DNA from 2 places in the Virgibacillus carmonensis genome. Region 1 is predicted to be linked to the other one. Evidence: a T-box and tRNA genes for the amino acid it is inferred to sense, from the RefSeq annotation. Region 1 holds a T-box; the other holds one or more tRNA genes.
What was found. The T-box of region 1 lies ahead of AC3G7N_RS05075 (valine--tRNA ligase). A T-box ahead of a tRNA ligase gene usually reads a tRNA of that ligase, here a tRNA-Val.
Positions count from the first base shown of each region.

Region 2: it has a tRNA-Val gene. The T-box ahead of AC3G7N_RS05075 (valine--tRNA ligase) is inferred to sense a tRNA for this amino acid. The anticodon was not compared.

Region 1 is NZ_JBYQFJ010000004.1:201,887-210,593, forward strand. It holds gene hemC (hydroxymethylbilane synthase) at 1-810, shown strand, start outside; gene AC3G7N_RS05045 (uroporphyrinogen-III synthase) at 810-1,592, shown strand; gene hemB (porphobilinogen synthase) at 1,599-2,579, shown strand; gene hemL (glutamate-1-semialdehyde 2,1-aminomutase) at 2,614-3,903, shown strand; gene AC3G7N_RS05060 (LysM peptidoglycan-binding domain-containing protein) at 4,074-5,039, shown strand; gene AC3G7N_RS05065 (hypothetical protein) at 5,125-5,862, shown strand; gene AC3G7N_RS05070 (YszA family small membrane protein) at 5,859-6,047, opposite strand; T-box leader at 6,252-6,473, shown strand; gene AC3G7N_RS05075 (valine--tRNA ligase) at 6,527-8,707, shown strand, end outside.
Region 2 is NZ_JBYQFJ010000037.1:9,819-18,525, reverse strand. It holds gene AC3G7N_RS18405 (phosphatase PAP2 family protein) at 1-258, opposite strand, end outside; gene AC3G7N_RS18400 (hypothetical protein) at 430-591, opposite strand; gene rraA (ribonuclease E activity regulator RraA) at 770-1,264, opposite strand; gene AC3G7N_RS18390 (DinB family protein) at 1,726-2,211, opposite strand; gene AC3G7N_RS18385 (VOC family protein) at 2,383-2,826, opposite strand; gene AC3G7N_RS18380 (glycine betaine ABC transporter substrate-binding protein) at 3,258-4,166, shown strand; gene AC3G7N_RS18375 (hypothetical protein) at 4,360-4,833, opposite strand; gene AC3G7N_RS18370 (hypothetical protein) at 4,993-5,502, opposite strand; tRNA gene AC3G7N_RS18365 (tRNA-Val) at 5,831-5,903, opposite strand; gene AC3G7N_RS18360 (class I SAM-dependent methyltransferase) at 5,993-6,838, opposite strand; gene AC3G7N_RS18355 (DUF4825 domain-containing protein) at 6,882-7,361, opposite strand; gene AC3G7N_RS18350 (GNAT family N-acetyltransferase) at 7,566-8,051, opposite strand; gene AC3G7N_RS18345 (AAA family ATPase) at 8,214-8,707, opposite strand, start outside.

The DNA of each region.
Region 1 (8,707 bases):
ACAAAAGGTGATAAAATCCTTGATGTAACGTTATCAAAGGTTGGGGGTAAAGGGCTGTTTGTAAAAGAGATTGAACAAGCCATGTATGATAAAGAGATTGATTTTGCCGTGCATAGTATGAAAGACATGCCTTCTGACATGCCTGAAGGACTATCCATTGCGTGTATTCCAGAACGAGCTGATCACCGTGATGCCTATATTGCAAAAGGCCACGTAAGATTAACTGATTTACCTAAAGGTGCTATAGTTGGAACCAGTAGTTTAAGACGTGCTGCTCAAGTGTTAGCACAGCGTCCGGATGTAACTATCAAATCAGTACGGGGAAACATAGAAACGCGTTTACGCAAACTTCAGGAGGAAGCTTACGATGCTATTATTTTAGCAGTTGCTGGAATGCAACGTGTCGGTTGGAATGAAGATATCATTACTGACTTCTTGGATCCGGAGGTATGTTTACCTGCTGTCGGGCAAGGTGCACTTGCTATAGAATGCCGTACGGATGACGATGAAGTAAAAGAAATGCTCGCAAAAATAAATAATGAGTATACGACTAGAACAGTTACTGCAGAACGCACGTTTCTTAAACTTCTAGAGGGTAGCTGTCAAGTACCAATTGCCGGATATGCGTATTTAGAAAAAGATGAGGTTGTTTTAACCGCACTCGTTTCAAGTGCAGATGGAACAATTATATTAAAAGACACAATTAGAGGGAACGACCCTGTTGCAGTTGGAAAAGAAGCTGCTGCAAACTTAATTGCTCGTGGTGCAAAAGATATAGTGGATGAAGTAAAAGAAGAGCTTAATGAATAATGTTAAAGCCACTACAAGGAAAAGAGATTTTGATTACGAGGGAAAAAAGTCAATCACAATCTTTTGCTGATTTAGTTGAAGAATTAGGTGGTGTTCCTATCGAAATACCACTTATAAAAGTTACATGTAAGAATTACATTGGGGAAACCTATTTACTTGATCGTTTAGCAAGTTATCAATGGATTTTGTTCACCAGTGCAAATGGTGTTCACTGTTTTTTTAAATGGATAAAAGAGTACCAAATTCCTTTAAATAAACTTAATTCTGCTCAATTTGCAGTAGTTGGTCATAAGACAGAGAAGGTTTTACTTGAATATGGGATGACCGTAACTTTTCTTCCATCCGTATACAATGCAGAAGTAATGGCAACTGAATTCTTACAACAGGCTACAATTAATGGTCCCTTGTTAATAGTTAAAGGAAATAAATCCCGTGCGGTACTGCAAGAAGCCTTTACGAGAAGTGACGTTGCCTTTGATGAAATTGTAACCTATGAAACAAGCACTAATAGTGGTAACAAATCTGTATTAAAGAAGTATTTAAATAAAAAATATCCAGATTTTATTACGTTTACAAGCCCGTCATCTGTGGAAGCGTTTATCGAGGTGGTTGACAAAGATAAACACTTACCACGTATACAAAAAACACCTTGTGTGTGCATCGGATCAACAACTGAAAGATGCGCCAGTAAATTTAAGTTTGCTCAAACATTGACACCCGAACAGTTTACAACCCGAGGAATGGTAGACAGAATTGTCCGTTACATAAAAGAGAGAGGATAGATAGCAATGACTCGTAATTTAGACTTTAAACGTCATCGTCGACTGCGGACTTCATCCACTATGCGGTCAATCGTTCGAGAGAATCATCTACGAAAAGAGGATTTAATATACCCTTTCTTTGTCATTGAGGGGGAAGGTGTTCGTAACGAAGTATCTTCTATGCCCGGTGTTTTTCAACTTTCACTGGACAACATTGTTGACGAAATGAAGGAAGTCTATAACTTAGGAATCCCTTCTGTTATAGTATTTGGTGTACCAAACGATAAAGATGAGGTGGGTACTGGGGCATATGTTAATGATGGCATTGTGCAACAGGCGATCCGTCTTATTAAGAAAGAAGTACCGGGATTACTCGTTATAGCTGATACATGCCTATGTGAATTTACATCACATGGTCACTGTGGTGTCATTCATGATGGTGATGTTGACAATGATGAATCACTTGAATTATTGGCTAAAACAGCTGTATCACAAGTGGAAGCAGGTGCTGACATTATTGCACCATCTAATATGATGGATGGTTTTGTCATCGCAATTCGAACTGCTTTAGATGAAGCTGGCTTTACGTCGATACCTATTATGTCGTATGCAGTTAAGTATTCTTCAGCATTTTATGGTCCATTTCGAGAAGCAGCTGACAGTACACCACAATTCGGTGATCGGAAATCCTATCAAATGGATCCTGCAAATCGTCTGGAAGCAATCCGTGAGGCAGAATCAGATATAGAAGAGGGTGCAGACTTTCTTATTGTAAAACCAGCATTGTCTTACCTGGACATCGTTCGAGATATCAAGGATAGCTTTAATGCTCCAGTCGTTGCTTACAATGTAAGTGGTGAGTATGCGATGGTAAAAGCAGCGGCAATGAATGGATGGATTGATGAAAAATTGTTAGTTATGGAAAAGCTTACATCAATGAAACGTGCAGGAGCAGATTTAATCATAACGTATTTTGCAAAAGATGTTGCTAGATGGTTAAGTGAATAATTAGTTTCAAATTATATTAACGAGGTGAATACGCATGAAACAATTTGACAAATCAAGTGATGCCTATAAAGAGGCAGTAGATTTAATGCCAGGTGGTGTTAATTCACCAGTTCGTGCTTTCAAGTCTGTTGGAATGTCACCTATTTTTATGGAATCAGGTAAAGGTTCCAAAATTAATGATATAGATGGTAATGAATATATTGACTACGTATTGAGCTGGGGACCTTTAATTCACGGTCATGCAGATGATCGTGTTATTGAAAAACTTAAGGAAACAGCAGAAAAAGGTACGAGCTTTGGTGCACCAACATTAATTGAGAATAAACTAGCCCAGCTTGTCATTGATCGTGTGCCATCGATCGAAATGGTACGTATGGTTAACTCCGGTACGGAAGCAACCATGAGTGCGTTGCGTGTTGCTAGAGGATATACAGGTCGTGACAAAATTTTAAAATTTGAAGGAAACTATCATGGACACGGAGATTCATTGTTAATCAAGGCAGGCTCAGGGGTGGCAACGTTAGGTTTACCGGATAGTCCAGGAGTACCTGCATCGATTGCTGAAAATACCATTACAGTCCCATACAATGACATAGAAAGTCTGCGTCTTGCATTTGCTAACTTTGGTAGTGAAATTGCAGCTGTTATTGTTGAACCTGTGTCTGGGAATATGGGAGTTGTTCCTCCGAAAAATGACTTTTTACAAGAACTGCGTACGATCACAAATGATCATGGAACCGTCCTTATTTTTGATGAAGTAATGACAGGCTTTCGTGTTGATTATGACTGTGCACAAGGCTTTTTTGGTGTTACGCCTGATTTAACATGTTTAGGTAAGGTAATAGGTGGTGGACTTCCTGTAGGTGCTTATGGTGGAAAACGTGAAATCATGGAGAAAGTGGCTCCTGCTGGCCCGATCTATCAAGCTGGAACATTGTCTGGTAACCCACTTGCGATGGTCGCTGGGTATGAAACATTGAAAGCATTAACAAGAGAATCCTATACAGAATTGAATGAAAAAGTTGATGCGTTAGTAGAAGGATTCAAACAAGCTGCTATTGATTATGATATTCCGTTGTATATAAACCGTGCTGGTTCAATGGTGGGTGTATTTTTCACCAATGAACCTGTAGATAATTTCGAATGTGCAAAACAATCAAATCTGGATTATTTCGCACAGTATTACCGGGCCATGATTGAGGAGGGTGTCTTTCTTCCACCATCCCAATTTGAAGGACTATTCCTTTCAACAGCCCATACAGATGAAGATATAGAAAATACAATTAAGGCAATAAGAAATGCGTTTTCTGCGATAAATAAATAGAAATACCAAACATGCTATCGATACAATCGGTAGCATGTTTTTCTTATACCGACGTTTCCTTAAAACTTTTATACTTTCCTTACGTGTAAAAAATCATATAATCTCTATTTGTTTCATATAGTGATATAAAACATATGATTATTTTTAAGTGTTAGGAAGGAGGAAGTAATTTGTCACAAGAAAATGCGGTGTTTAGTTTTGAGTTGAATGAATCCTTATATTTTGAACGAGGACAGGGGGTTGCAGAAATTCTTGGTATATCCCTTGAACCCGAAATATCCATTCAACCATTTAATGATTATATTTCCATTAGGGGTGTTATTGAATTAAATGGGGAATATCAGAGAGTAGGTGAAGGTGAAGCAAGAGAAGACAATTTCTATGACTTGGATGATTATTCTACTCGACGTTATGTAGAACAGGTAGTTGAAGCTGAGCGCGGAGAAGCATCTTTTTCTCATCGTTTTCCTGTAGAGATTTCAGTTCCTACTTACCGTGTAAATGATATGAATGATGTTACAGTATCTATTGATTTCTTTGATTATGAAATACCTGATCAAAATCAGCTTAGATTGACATCGATAATTGCTATAAATGGTATAAATGATATAGTCGAATCAACGGAGGAAGTGCAAGTTGAAGATAGGGTGGAGGAGGAAGTTCTTCCTTCAGAAGAGATTGTCTCTCCAGAGGAAGTTATTTCTTCAGAAAAAGAAGATACGTTTCGTTTTGATATAAAGCAGCAGGTTGAAGAAGGTAACGAAGAAAAAGTGGAACCGCAGCCGCAGCAAACATACACTCGTGAACCGTATTTGGCAGCAGATGATTTTGATGATGAAGAATTGGTCGAGGATGAGTCGGATCGATCCCCTACTCCATCTGTTAAATCATCCGAAGATACTGAAGAAGAACAAACTAGTGGGGAGAAGATAGACTATCTATCAAATATGTTTAGACAAGACGAGGAAAATTACTCGAAAATGAAATTATGTATTGTTCAGGATAATGATACGATTGACACAATTGCACAAAGGTATAAAATCAATCCACTTAACATTTACAAACAAAATAATTTAGAAGATGAAACCATAAGTGAAGGACAGTTACTCTATATTCCCATAAATCAAAGCAAGTAAGTAAAGCAAGTTAGTCAAACAATAATCACCTATCCCCTTGTTTTTGTGGCAAGGGGACTGAGTGGTTTCGAATGTGGGGAGTTCTATGGATAATGATAAGCATATAAATACATATGGAGAACAGTTGACATTACCTGATATATTTCAAAAAGTCGGGTATGTTCATAACAGTACATTACAAACTATTTCAATTGATAAAGAAAAAGTACAAAAAGACTTTAAGCAATATCATGAAAAATGTATCCAATTACGTGAGCGTTTTGATCAATACATCGATGAATTTGAACAAAAAAGGTATATGTCACCTGTTGAACTATTGGTGTGTACCCAATATCGTAATATTGATTATCTATATAATGAGCTGGTAAACCGTATTGAACAATTTAATGATGAACTTTCACAAATTAACGAGTGGAAGTACTCTCGGTGTTATGGATATAAAAATATGAAACATTTGTTAGTGAAAAGACATTTATATCAAAACAGTCATGAACAATTTTTTCATGGTAATGCTGTAATGGATGTGATGTCAATGATTAAATGCCAAGCAACTTATTTTGAATGGGAGGATACAAGACTAACAGAGTATTTCTCTCTCTATTTGAAAGCGAATCAGTTAGAGCAAATTGAAATGTATTTGCTTGGATTATATTTGTTAGACCCTACCGACTATTTTCAAGCGGTAGAGGATTATGCAACTAAAACTACTAAAAAATCTATGATAGAACACGTGATCTTAATTAAGCAAACGCACCGCTTTCTACTTCAAATGTTGAGTTGGTCCAGAAAAAATCTAATTATAGAAAAAGATGATACGGATTAAATCCATTCTAGGTAAAAAGCAATAAAAATACCGATTATTATACCTAACAGGAACACATCAAATGTCGTTGGAAAAAACAATGTCCGCATGAGTTGAAAGATGAGAATTGGCAACGTGACTTTTTCCATAACAAAAATACAGTGTCTTGCCCAAGGTGGAATCTTGTACCGATAATATCGTGCCATATTTATCACGCCCTTCATATATAGAGGATGTTCAAGAAGTCACCAAATGATAAACGGTGAACTAATACGGCGACTTTTTGAACACGCACATATATAATTATTTTTATTATAATATGTTTAAGGATAGTGTTTTTGTGCAAGATATGTTAATAATACTTGATTTTATAGGAATAAATAGGTAATATAGATAAACAAACATTATATAAAAATGCTATGAATGGGAAGAGTACAGGATAATACCTTAAGAGAGGGAAACAGAAGCTGAGAATTTCCTAGGTCTATTAACTTGGAATGTCGCCCATGATGCTACTTCTTTGAAAACAGTAGAAGAAGTCGGATGAAATTCGTTAAAAGTGATGAGTGTGCAGGCTTTTTTATGCTTGCAAACAAAGGTGGTACCACGGAAGCAATCTTTTCGTCCTTTATAGGATGAGGGGATTTTTTTATTGCAAAAAATCAGTTCAAGGGAGGAACTAAGCATGTCAGAAAAACCAAAAAGTACGCTGCCTTCTAAATATGATCCGCAGTCCGTTGAGAAGAACCGTTATCAATTTTGGCTTGATGGGAAATATTTTGAAGCGACTGGTGATACAAAAAAGGAGCCTTTTACAATTGTAATACCTCCTCCAAATGTAACAGGAAAGTTACACTTGGGTCATGCATGGGATACCGCCATGCAAGATACCATATCCAGAATGAAACGCATGCAAGGATACGATGTGCTATGGTTACCAGGAATGGACCATGCAGGAATTGCAACCCAAGCTAAAGTGGAGGCAAAACTGAAAGAACAAGGCCAATCTCGTTATGATTTAGGGAGAGAAAAATTTCTTGATAAGGTATGGGAATGGAAAGAAGAGTATGCAAGCCATATTCGGAAACAATGGGAAAAATTGGGGCTAGGACTTGATTATTCCCGTGAGCGTTTTACCATGGATGATGGATTATCAGAAGCTGTACGTGAAGTTTTTGTTACACTATATAACAAAGGTTTAATTTATCGTGGAGAATATATTATTAATTGGGATCCAAAGACTAAAACGGCACTTTCAGATATAGAAGTTATTCACAAGGAAATTCAAGGTCACTTTTATCACCTGAGATATCCAATTAAAGATAGTGATGAGTCTATTGAAATAGCTACAACGCGTCCTGAAACAATGCTTGGTGACACTGCGGTAGCAGTACACCCAAAAGATGATCGTTACAAACATTTAATAGGTAAAAAAGTTATCTTACCTATCGTTGGGAGAGAATTAGAAATTATTTCCGATGATTATGTTGACATGGAATTTGGTTCAGGGGCAGTTAAAATCACACCTGCACATGATCCAAACGATTTTGAAATTGGAAATCGCCACAAGCTCGAACGCGTTCTAGTTATGAATGAAGACGGTACGATGAACGAGACTGCAGGTAAATACAAAGGACTGGATCGTTTTGAATGCCGCAAACAAATCGTTAATGATTTAAAAGAACTTGGTGTGCTTTTCAAGATAGAAGATCATACCCATACAGTTGGTCATTCTGAACGTAGTAACGCTGTTGTTGAACCATATTTATCTACACAATGGTTTGTTAACATGCAACCACTCGCAGACGCGTCTGTAGAAATGCAAAAAAAAGATGAAAAAGTTAATTTCGTGCCTGATCGATTTGAAAATACCTATCTACATTGGATGGATAATATTCGAGATTGGTGTATTTCAAGGCAGCTCTGGTGGGGACATCGAATCCCTGCATGGTACCATAAAGATACAAATGAAGTTTACGTTGGAAAAGAAGCACCAGCTGATATAGAAAACTGGGAACAGGATAATGATGTATTAGATACATGGTTTTCATCCGCATTATGGCCTTTTTCTACAATGGGATGGCCTGATGAAGATGCTGAGGATTTTAAACGTCATTTTCCTAACGATGTGCTTGTTACAGGATATGACATTATCTTCTTCTGGGTAGCTCGAATGATCTTTCAATCACTTGAATTTACTGAAGAACGTCCATTTAAGGATGTGGTGATGCATGGGTTAATTCGCGATGCGGAAGGTAGGAAAATGAGTAAGTCACTTGGTAATGGTGTTGATCCAATGGACGTAATCGACAAATATGGAGCAGATTCACTGCGCTACTTTTTATTGACAGGTTCATCACCTGGACAGGACCTCCGCTTTTATTGGGAAAAGGTTGAGTCTACCTGGAACTTCGCCAACAAAATATGGAATGCATCTCGTTTTTGTTTGATGAACATGGAGAATTTTTCTTATGAAGACATTGATTTATCAGGTGAAAAATCTATTGCAGACAAGTGGATTTTGACGCGATTAAATGAAACCATTGAACAGGTTTCAAAAAACACAGCAAAATATGAGTTTGGTGAAGCAGGTCGTCATTTATATAATTTCATTTGGGATGACTTTTGTGATTGGTATATCGAAATGGCTAAACTTCCATTGTACAGTGAGGACGCGCTCAGGAAAAAAACAACGCAATCTGTACTCGCTTATGTATTAGATAATACAATGCGTATGTTACACCCATTCATGCCATTTATTACAGAAGAAATTTGGCAAGAGTTACCACACTATGGTGAATCCATTACTGTTGCTAAGTGGCCTGAAGTTCGGAAGGATTTGCATGATGAACAAGCGATGAAAGAA
Region 2 (8,707 bases), on a different contig from region 1:
ATTTTTTCTAACCAAAAAATATAGGATCAAAACTACTGTTATTGGATAGGATATATATCCTGATCCGATATAGGTAATAATCGTAAACAATGGGATCCAGCCAGACCTAAAGAAGTTATAAAGATTTGACCCAAACCTTTTATTCAGTTCGGTCAAATCCGGTTCACCATAGGCTAATGCCAGTGCTACAAAGAAAAATATTAATAAGATAGCTCCTGTAATTAGATATCCTTGTTTTCTTTTGAATGACACTGACATAGGTTAATCCTCTCCCTAGATTTGTTCAGTAGCTAAAACTTTTAATTCGCTATTTAACTTATTCGAACAAATCACGATTGGTTGTATGTATTTGTACATCTTAATCAAGGTTGGTATTCAGCACTCTATATAATGTGTCTATAATCGGATACACTTATTCTCATCAATCCTTCACCTATCACTGTATGCAGAATCATTGTACATTGAAGTCTTTCCATAGCTTCTGGCATCACTTTCGAACCGCCATTCTTCACTGACTGGATGAGTAGGAATTTGCATTTCTTCAATTAATTCTGAACATAAATATCCAATCTTCTTATAAAGTGATGCCATACAATATGGCACAAAGAAAGAACGCATTTCTCACTTCAGAAATGCGCCCCATTAGTTGAATTAGAACTTACAAATTGACATCTAACCCTTAGATCAAAGACAGGTAAAATACATTCACAATCCGAAAAATTCTAAGATTGTTACCGGTTATTACCAAAATCGTTTTCCCCGTTTGGTCCTATGAATAATCCGTTAAAAGAGGTTGTTTAGAAATAATAACACCGTCCTCATCCGCGTAAACATATTCTTCTGGCCTCCAGTCGACTCCACCGAAGTGAAGAATACTATTACGTTCGCCAGTTCCATTTTTTTTACTTTTTAGCGGATGTGTTCCTAATGCAAGAATGCCAACATCTATTTTAGCAAGATCAACAGAGTCTCTAACATAACCGTTTATAATAATGCCTGATAGCTTTCTTGATTGCGCGATGCCTGCTAAACGATCGCCGAGAAGTGCGCATCGACTAGAACCACCACCGTTTACAACAATGACAGAGCCTTCTGGTACATTTTCAAGTGCTTCCACGATGAGCACGTTATCCTCATAGACATTTACCGTTTCAATTTTCCCTGAAAAACGTTTCTTTTTTCCAAAAGAACGGAATGCAATATTGCTAATTTGTAGTGAATCTGAATGATCGTCGCATAAATCAGTAGTTTTAAATTCTAACAAAGCGATCCCTCCTAATATTTTTCTATCCTAAGTTAATTCAACATTCATTCCTAGAATCCCTTTTTAAAAATTAAATGCTGCTCAAAACTTTCACCATACTCAGTGTATTCCACAACCTGGCCCTATATATAAATAAAGAACGCAATTCTCATTTCAGAACGCGCCCGTTTCTTGAACTATACTGTTCAAAATGTAACTGGGTAAATGAATGATGCAAAGTCGAAATTACGTACATAAGATAAATAGAACAAAAATTGTTTAGGACTGGGATATTATTTAGTCAACAAAGTGGAGGATTAGTCCCTCCGCTTTGCTTTCATTTTTTTATGAACAATGAAAATTCCCCACGTCCATCAAAAAAGATTCCTTCACTTGAGAATGAAAACTCCTACATAATATGGTCCGATTCAAAAGGACGCCTTGTTAAACAATCGCGCTCTATAGTGGAAGAAATAATAAGATTACTTATCACTACGATACCAGCTTTTTTGCAACTTCCGTATATAAACGATTTGACCAATATGATAGGCGTTATGCGTAATAGCATTTCCGAGTAACTCATGCCAATTAGCAGGTACAGGGAATCCATTTACGTCACTTTCGAGTTTTTTCTCGGTCAGTAGACCTTGCCATTGTAACAGCACCTCTAATAGTTCCTCTTTTAATTCATTAAACATTTTGTTTTCTGGAATAATAAAACTTTTATCGTTATCCTCAATAGACAGAACAGCTTTAAAATCAGATTTTTCGTATCTTATTTGCCATGTTTCATTCCAGTAAATTAGATGCTGCACAATTTCAGCGATACTATGACTATCTTCAGTTGGCCTCCAAAATGCTTCTTCCTCTGATAAATTTTGAACTGTTTCTGTAAATGGAAGATACCAGCTAGGGTCATTGGCATTTGCTAAGAACTGATCTAATATAACATCTTGAACACGTGACATGATTTTCATCTCCTTCATAATAAAGGTACAGAGAATTTATAAGTAACTTCATACTTTTAAAGCAGAAATGGGCGCGATTTTTTTCTGAATGGCGCCCATTAATTGAAGACCGATATTCGTTGATAAAGGAGTGCCATCCAGCGGCGGATGGATAAGTGTTGTTATTTAAATCTAATCTTTAATGATCAACATGTTTGAGTCATCAAATTCCCAGTTTGAGCCATAAGCAACCTCCCAATAATAACCATCAGGATCATTGAAATATCCTCCATAGCCTCCCCATGATAATGTTTCCGGCTCCTTTACAACCTTGGCACCGACTTTTTTGACTAATTGAAGAATATCATCAACCTCTGTTTCAGATTTCGCATTATAAGCAAGAGTGACACCCGAGAACCCTTCTTTTGATAATTCGGGAGGATTTTCTTCATTGATATCCTTTGCCAATTCTTCAATTGGAAATAACTCTAACTTTGATCCTTCATTTTTAAAGAACACAATAACAGGTTTTTCCTCGTCTCCTGTGACCGATGCTTCAAAACCGATGTCACGATAAAATTTAAGTGATTTCCCAATATCTCTTACACCTAAAGTAATGAGATTAATTCTATTCATACAGAAATCAACTCCTTTAAGAATACTTCTTATTTTAAGAGTTCGACAAATGAATAAACTTTCCTCTTTAAGATGCTAACTTTCTTTTATATTGATAACGTATGCCTTTAAATAACCTTTATCAGAAGGTATCCAAGCTTGCACTCCACTCACGGGGGCTTTAGTTTAGAAGAAAATTTTAACAACATTAATTTCTAACCAAAATACGAATGAATGGTGTAAGACAGAGAAAAACGTGACAAAATGAACTCATTATTCATAAAGATTGTTATTTATCCAAAACTGTACAAACTATTTGTACAGAAATAACTTTATTTAGCGTTTGATTAATACACATAAAAGATATAACATTAAATAAGTTGTTCTTGATGAAAACGGTTCATGAAAATTGAAGGAATAACAATTTGTAAAACGGAGGAGTATTATACAACATGTTTAACTTCAAATGGAAAAAATTAGGGGTGATTGCTAGTTTATCCTTATCCCTTATTGTTACAGGCTGTGGATCCACTGATGGAAATCCGCAGACTGAAGGTAATGTTAGTGAAGAAATGGATTATACAATTACAGGTCTTGAACCTGGTGCTGGACAAACGGAACTGAATAACCAAGTTATAGCTGAGTATGAAAATCTTGATGGTTGGCAACAACAAACATCGTCAACAGGAGCAATGTTATCAGCCTTAGAGGAAGCTATTAATAACAAAGAACCAATTATGATTACAGCATGGTCTCCTCATTTTATGTTTGCCAAATGGGACCTAAAGTACTTAGAGGATCCTAAAGGTATCTTTGGAGAGGAACAACATGCTGCAACAATTGTTAGAAAAGGCTTAAAAGATGAACTGCCAAATGCTTATACGATTCTTGATCGATTCCATTGGGAAGTATCAGACATAGAATCAGCCTTGCTAACAGCTCATGAAGAAAAATTAGAGATGGATGAGTTAGCACAGCTGTGGGTGGATGAAAATCAAGAAGCAGTTGCAAAATGGACAGAAGGAGTAGATCCAGTAGATGGTACTCCAATAGAATTAGTTTCATCTCTTTGGAATTCAGAATTATTTACAGCAAACGTAGCTAAAATTGTATTGGCACAACAAGGATACAACGTTAAACTTACTCCACTTGATCCAGCTATTTTGTTTGAGTCAATTTCAACAGGTGATGCTGATGCTTCTCTTTCTCCATGGATGCCTACAACGCATGGTGCTTTATATAAGGAACATGAAGGTGAATTTATAGATCTGGGACCAAGCTATGAAGGTACCAAGATTGGATTAGCAGTACCAGCATATATGGAAGTTGATTCCCTTGAAGATTTTCAACCTGCAGAGTAAGTACACTAAATACTAAAAATGATATGCTCCCCCTTTACTTAATTTGGTTACTAAGGGGAGCATTTATTATGTTTAAAAGAGCTTACGATACATAGGATACGTTTAATCATTTACATTCATCAGGTTCTTTTTTCTTATTGAATTAAAGCGCCCAGTTAGTTGAATTGGAGGTTAGACACAAATGATAAATTATCTAATCCAATAGAAGTTCGTCTTTTTTATCTCCATATTCAATAATCAATTTAATTTTTTCATCCAACAGTTTTTCATTGTTATCGAAACGAGTTATCCCGTTCAGTTTGAGTTTATAGACCCCTTCTGATGATTCTTTCGCTGTAAAAACTGTTTGTTTCTTTTCTTCTGAACTTTTTTCTTCCTTTTTTAGCCCTAATGTTTTGTCTCCGATTTTAATTGAAACAGATACTGTTTCTTCATCAATTTTGCTATTAGTGACAATTTTAACACTATGTTCCGATTCAATATAATTTTCTAAGTTATAATAGGTCCCAGAAATATTATCTGAAACTTCCCAATTTCCATTAGTTCCTGTTTGGCTTAATGAAAATTGGATTTGCTTTTGACTATCTAAATTTTTGCCTTCATCAGCACAACCCACAATAACTAGTAAAAAAGATAAAAAAATAATAATTCCAAATGTTTTTTTCAAAAATAACCCTCCTAAATCCAACACGATTTATGCTGATTCTAACATATGCCGTCTATCAATTAAACTGCTGCTTTAGCTGAACAAGGGTCCAATTTCTTATTTCAGATAAGTACCCGTTTGTTGAATAGAAATAATAATGGTTTTAACTTTCGTGAGCAATTAAATTTCCTTCAGAGAACGCTTGAAACTTATATGGAGTGGTTCCCACATCCTCTTTTTTATAAAAAAGAAACGTTCTCCATTAGATTCGATAAACGAAACATTTTTAGGTTTTTCGTTACCAACTGATAGGGTAACCCTATCCACATCCGAGTTAGAAATCATCCCATAATATATACTAAAGAGCCGTTCATTCCCTTTTGATAGACCAGAAACTCCCCAAACGATACCATTTTTTTCTTCGGAATTGGGTTGAAAAGATGCTTCACCAATTATTTCTCCATTATCAAAACTTTCATTGAGGCTCCATCGACCTAGCCAGTTTTGCTGTAAGAACCCTACGTATATCCGTCCACTATCCCTGAAGAAGGTTATCCATTCTCCATCAATCTTTTCAATGGTCAAAACATTAATAGGTTTAGACCAATCACCAACATCTTTTAACACATCTTTTGCTTCAGGTAGCTGCTGGTGATTTTGATAAACAAAATAAAAACTTACTAATATCATTAAAACCAAAGTTCCAAACACAATCTTTTTAATAAAAAGTCCCCTCCAATCCAGAACTCTTTAATAGTACCTATACAAATTAGCATTATCTTGTTCAACAATCCTACTGCGTACTTTAAGTACATTTCTTCACAATCTCTAATATATTTTAACATGAATATCCAGTTATTCTCAGAAAAGATCTTCACAAACTGGTCCGTCTGTAGAAGATCAGATTGTATTATATTTTGCAGATAGCCTTGTCTACATATAGGCTTTTTTATGTCACATAAAAGAGAATAAAAAAAACTGAAACCCTATTTAATAAGGGTTTCAGGAACAGTGCTAATGACTCCGATTGGGCTCGAACCAACGACCTCTTGCCTGTCAAGCAAGCGCTCTCCCAGCTGAGCTACGGAATCGTATGAAGTTTATTACTACTTTTCCACTATATATTACTTTGAAATACTGTGTCAACAAGATATTTTACATTTATTGCAAATAACACGATTCATTCTGCACTAAACACAAAACTGGACATTGGGTTTACCTCATTGTTCTTGCTCAATTCTTCTAACGTGTTTACCTGCGATTTAATCAGTGATCTTAATTTCGTTGGCATACTACTAATTTCATCAAGCTCAACTTGATAGTCATTTAATGTGTTCTCAATTTCCCATTTACCGTCTTGCAGCGCGGTGGATGAAATGGATTGCTCATCCATTATGTTCCAACCTGTAAGACCAGCAATATTCTTGATATCGTCTGGGGTAAATAATGTGCGTACATTGGAAAGGCTATCTTCCTTGAAGCATTCATATTGTGCCTGGATAAGGATAGCTAAAAAGTGTGGTAATTCTTCCGCAGTCTTAATTCTGGTATCCCATTCAGCATAGCATAATTGTTTCCCCCATTTTTTGGCTTTCTTTAACACTTTGATCAGTTCTTCTTCCGATTTAAAATACCAGGAACAGTGAGATAGGACAATAAAGTCAAACGAACTTTCTGGAAACTCTATTTCGGATGCTAACACATCAATATTAAAGTCCATCGTGATCTGTTTACCCAGCCTTGATTTTTTCACGTAATTAGCGGCTTCACCTAATGTTAGCGGGCTTCCATAAGTAGGGGAAGCAATGTCGATCCCATGAACAAAGCCTTTCTCCCCAACAAGATGCGCCAATACGGCTGTAGTGTCACCTTGGCCACAACCTATCTCTAGCACTCTACTTCCTTTTTCTATACCCCAGAACTCGGCAAGTTTATAACGGTGCTCGGTTTGTATTCGCTGTATGTCCGAATTCCCGCCATGTACGGCCATGCAGTTTACAATCTGATCTATTACTACTTTATTCATAAATTCACCCCATACTTATCACTTTCAACTTGTTTATTACATATTAGTTTTCAAAGAACTCGTTTACTTTACCTTCATTTTTTAAATACTCCTGTGTAAGCTTTCGTAGGTCTTCTTTATTTGTAAATTCGCCTAATTCTTTACCATACCAACCTTTTAATTCTTTTCTAGTTACTGTATGAGTCTGGCCTTCAAAATCAAACGTGATCCAATCAGCATTTTTGACCAAAGCAAAAATAAACGTAGCATTATTTATAACTGTTTCTTTACTAGCATCATCAATGATCCTAGCTTCTATATTCCTGTACTTTAAACTCATTCCATATGGCTCTTCATTTGTTTCAAGTTCAAAACTCTCAACATGTTCACCATTTGGTAATTGCCTTATAATGTTTCCTACTGCACTATTATCACCTACATAGGAATCTTTAAATTGAAAAATATCTTCATTTACATTGTTGCTTGAACTACATCCGTTCAGGATCAGTAATAGTAGCAACGAAAAAAATATATACTTTATCATTTTCTTCACTTTAGTCCCCTTCCCCTTAACTTCACAAATACCATGTCCTTAAGTCCATTCTATCTTGTGCGTCTTTATTCGTTCTATATTTAAGAATATCATCACCAGGTTAATAGTCTAATGTCTTACATAATGCCTCAAAAAGTAGATAATCTAATGACTTTTGCCCTTAGACTTTTCAGTATAGAAAAATTAGCCATTGCATCATATTTTCAATACCATTCTTATTGTTTTTAAGATATGCCCCTCAAAGTCATCATCAAATTCAGATACAACCTTAAATCCCTTTGCATTGTAAAAGGTTGTTCCACTTTTATTATCTTTTTCTACATTAATATAAAATTCTTTCGCACCTTTGATGTTCTGTATTCCCTCATTTAGTAAAGCTGTTCCTATTCCATTCCCCTGGAATTCCGGGTAAATATAAATTGCTCCTAGCTCAGTGACTCCGCCTTCTTTTACAGGAGAATAATTCGCAAAGCCTACAACTTTTCCATTAACACTTGCAACGAACATAAAAGATCCTCTTAATCGTCTATTCATCATTTCGTTATTATAAGCAGATTCCAAAAAACGTTCCTGAATTTCGGAAGGAATAATCCCCGCATACGTGTAATTCCAGCTCGTTTTCGCTACGTGTTGTACCTGCTGTATATCCTCTACTCCCATAACACGAATGATATGTTCCATATTATATCAACCCTTCCAATTAGTTTATGAAAAGTGTTTTACACTCGCAGTTATGTTGAATTGTATATTGCTTAAGAGGTTTAATTTTCTTCTATAATTATGAATGAACCTCTATCTCTCAAAGAGATCCCCCAACAAACACACCATTAAATAAATTATTTCTCAAAATTGAAATTCTGTCTGGATTCTTTGGGCAACTTCTTTAGGACTCAAATTTGTGTTATTAATTCTAATATAATTCTCCCTGTCAATTTCTCCCTTTTTTGAGTTCAATCTAAGACTTTCCATACTTGCAAGTAAATTTTGTTCAGATTGCTCAATATTTCGTTTCGTTGGCTTATGCTCCATCCTATTTGGTGTTTTATTACGTTTTAATCTTTCTTCCACATCAGCTTCCAACTCAACAAAATAAATCTCCGCACCTTCTGAACTATAAATCTGACACATTTGTTCCACGGCTTTCCAATCCTCATCTTTATTAAACGTCCACACATAAGTGAAAATCATTCCGTTTTTATTGCTTTTTGAAAAACTCGTGAATATCTCCTCACGAAATAGAGTTGATAATCGCCACATTTCAGGGTTAAAACCAAAGAAAGGCTCTAATAAATCAATTGTCATGTGATTATGAAAAAGCTTTAAGTCAGTAATCTTTG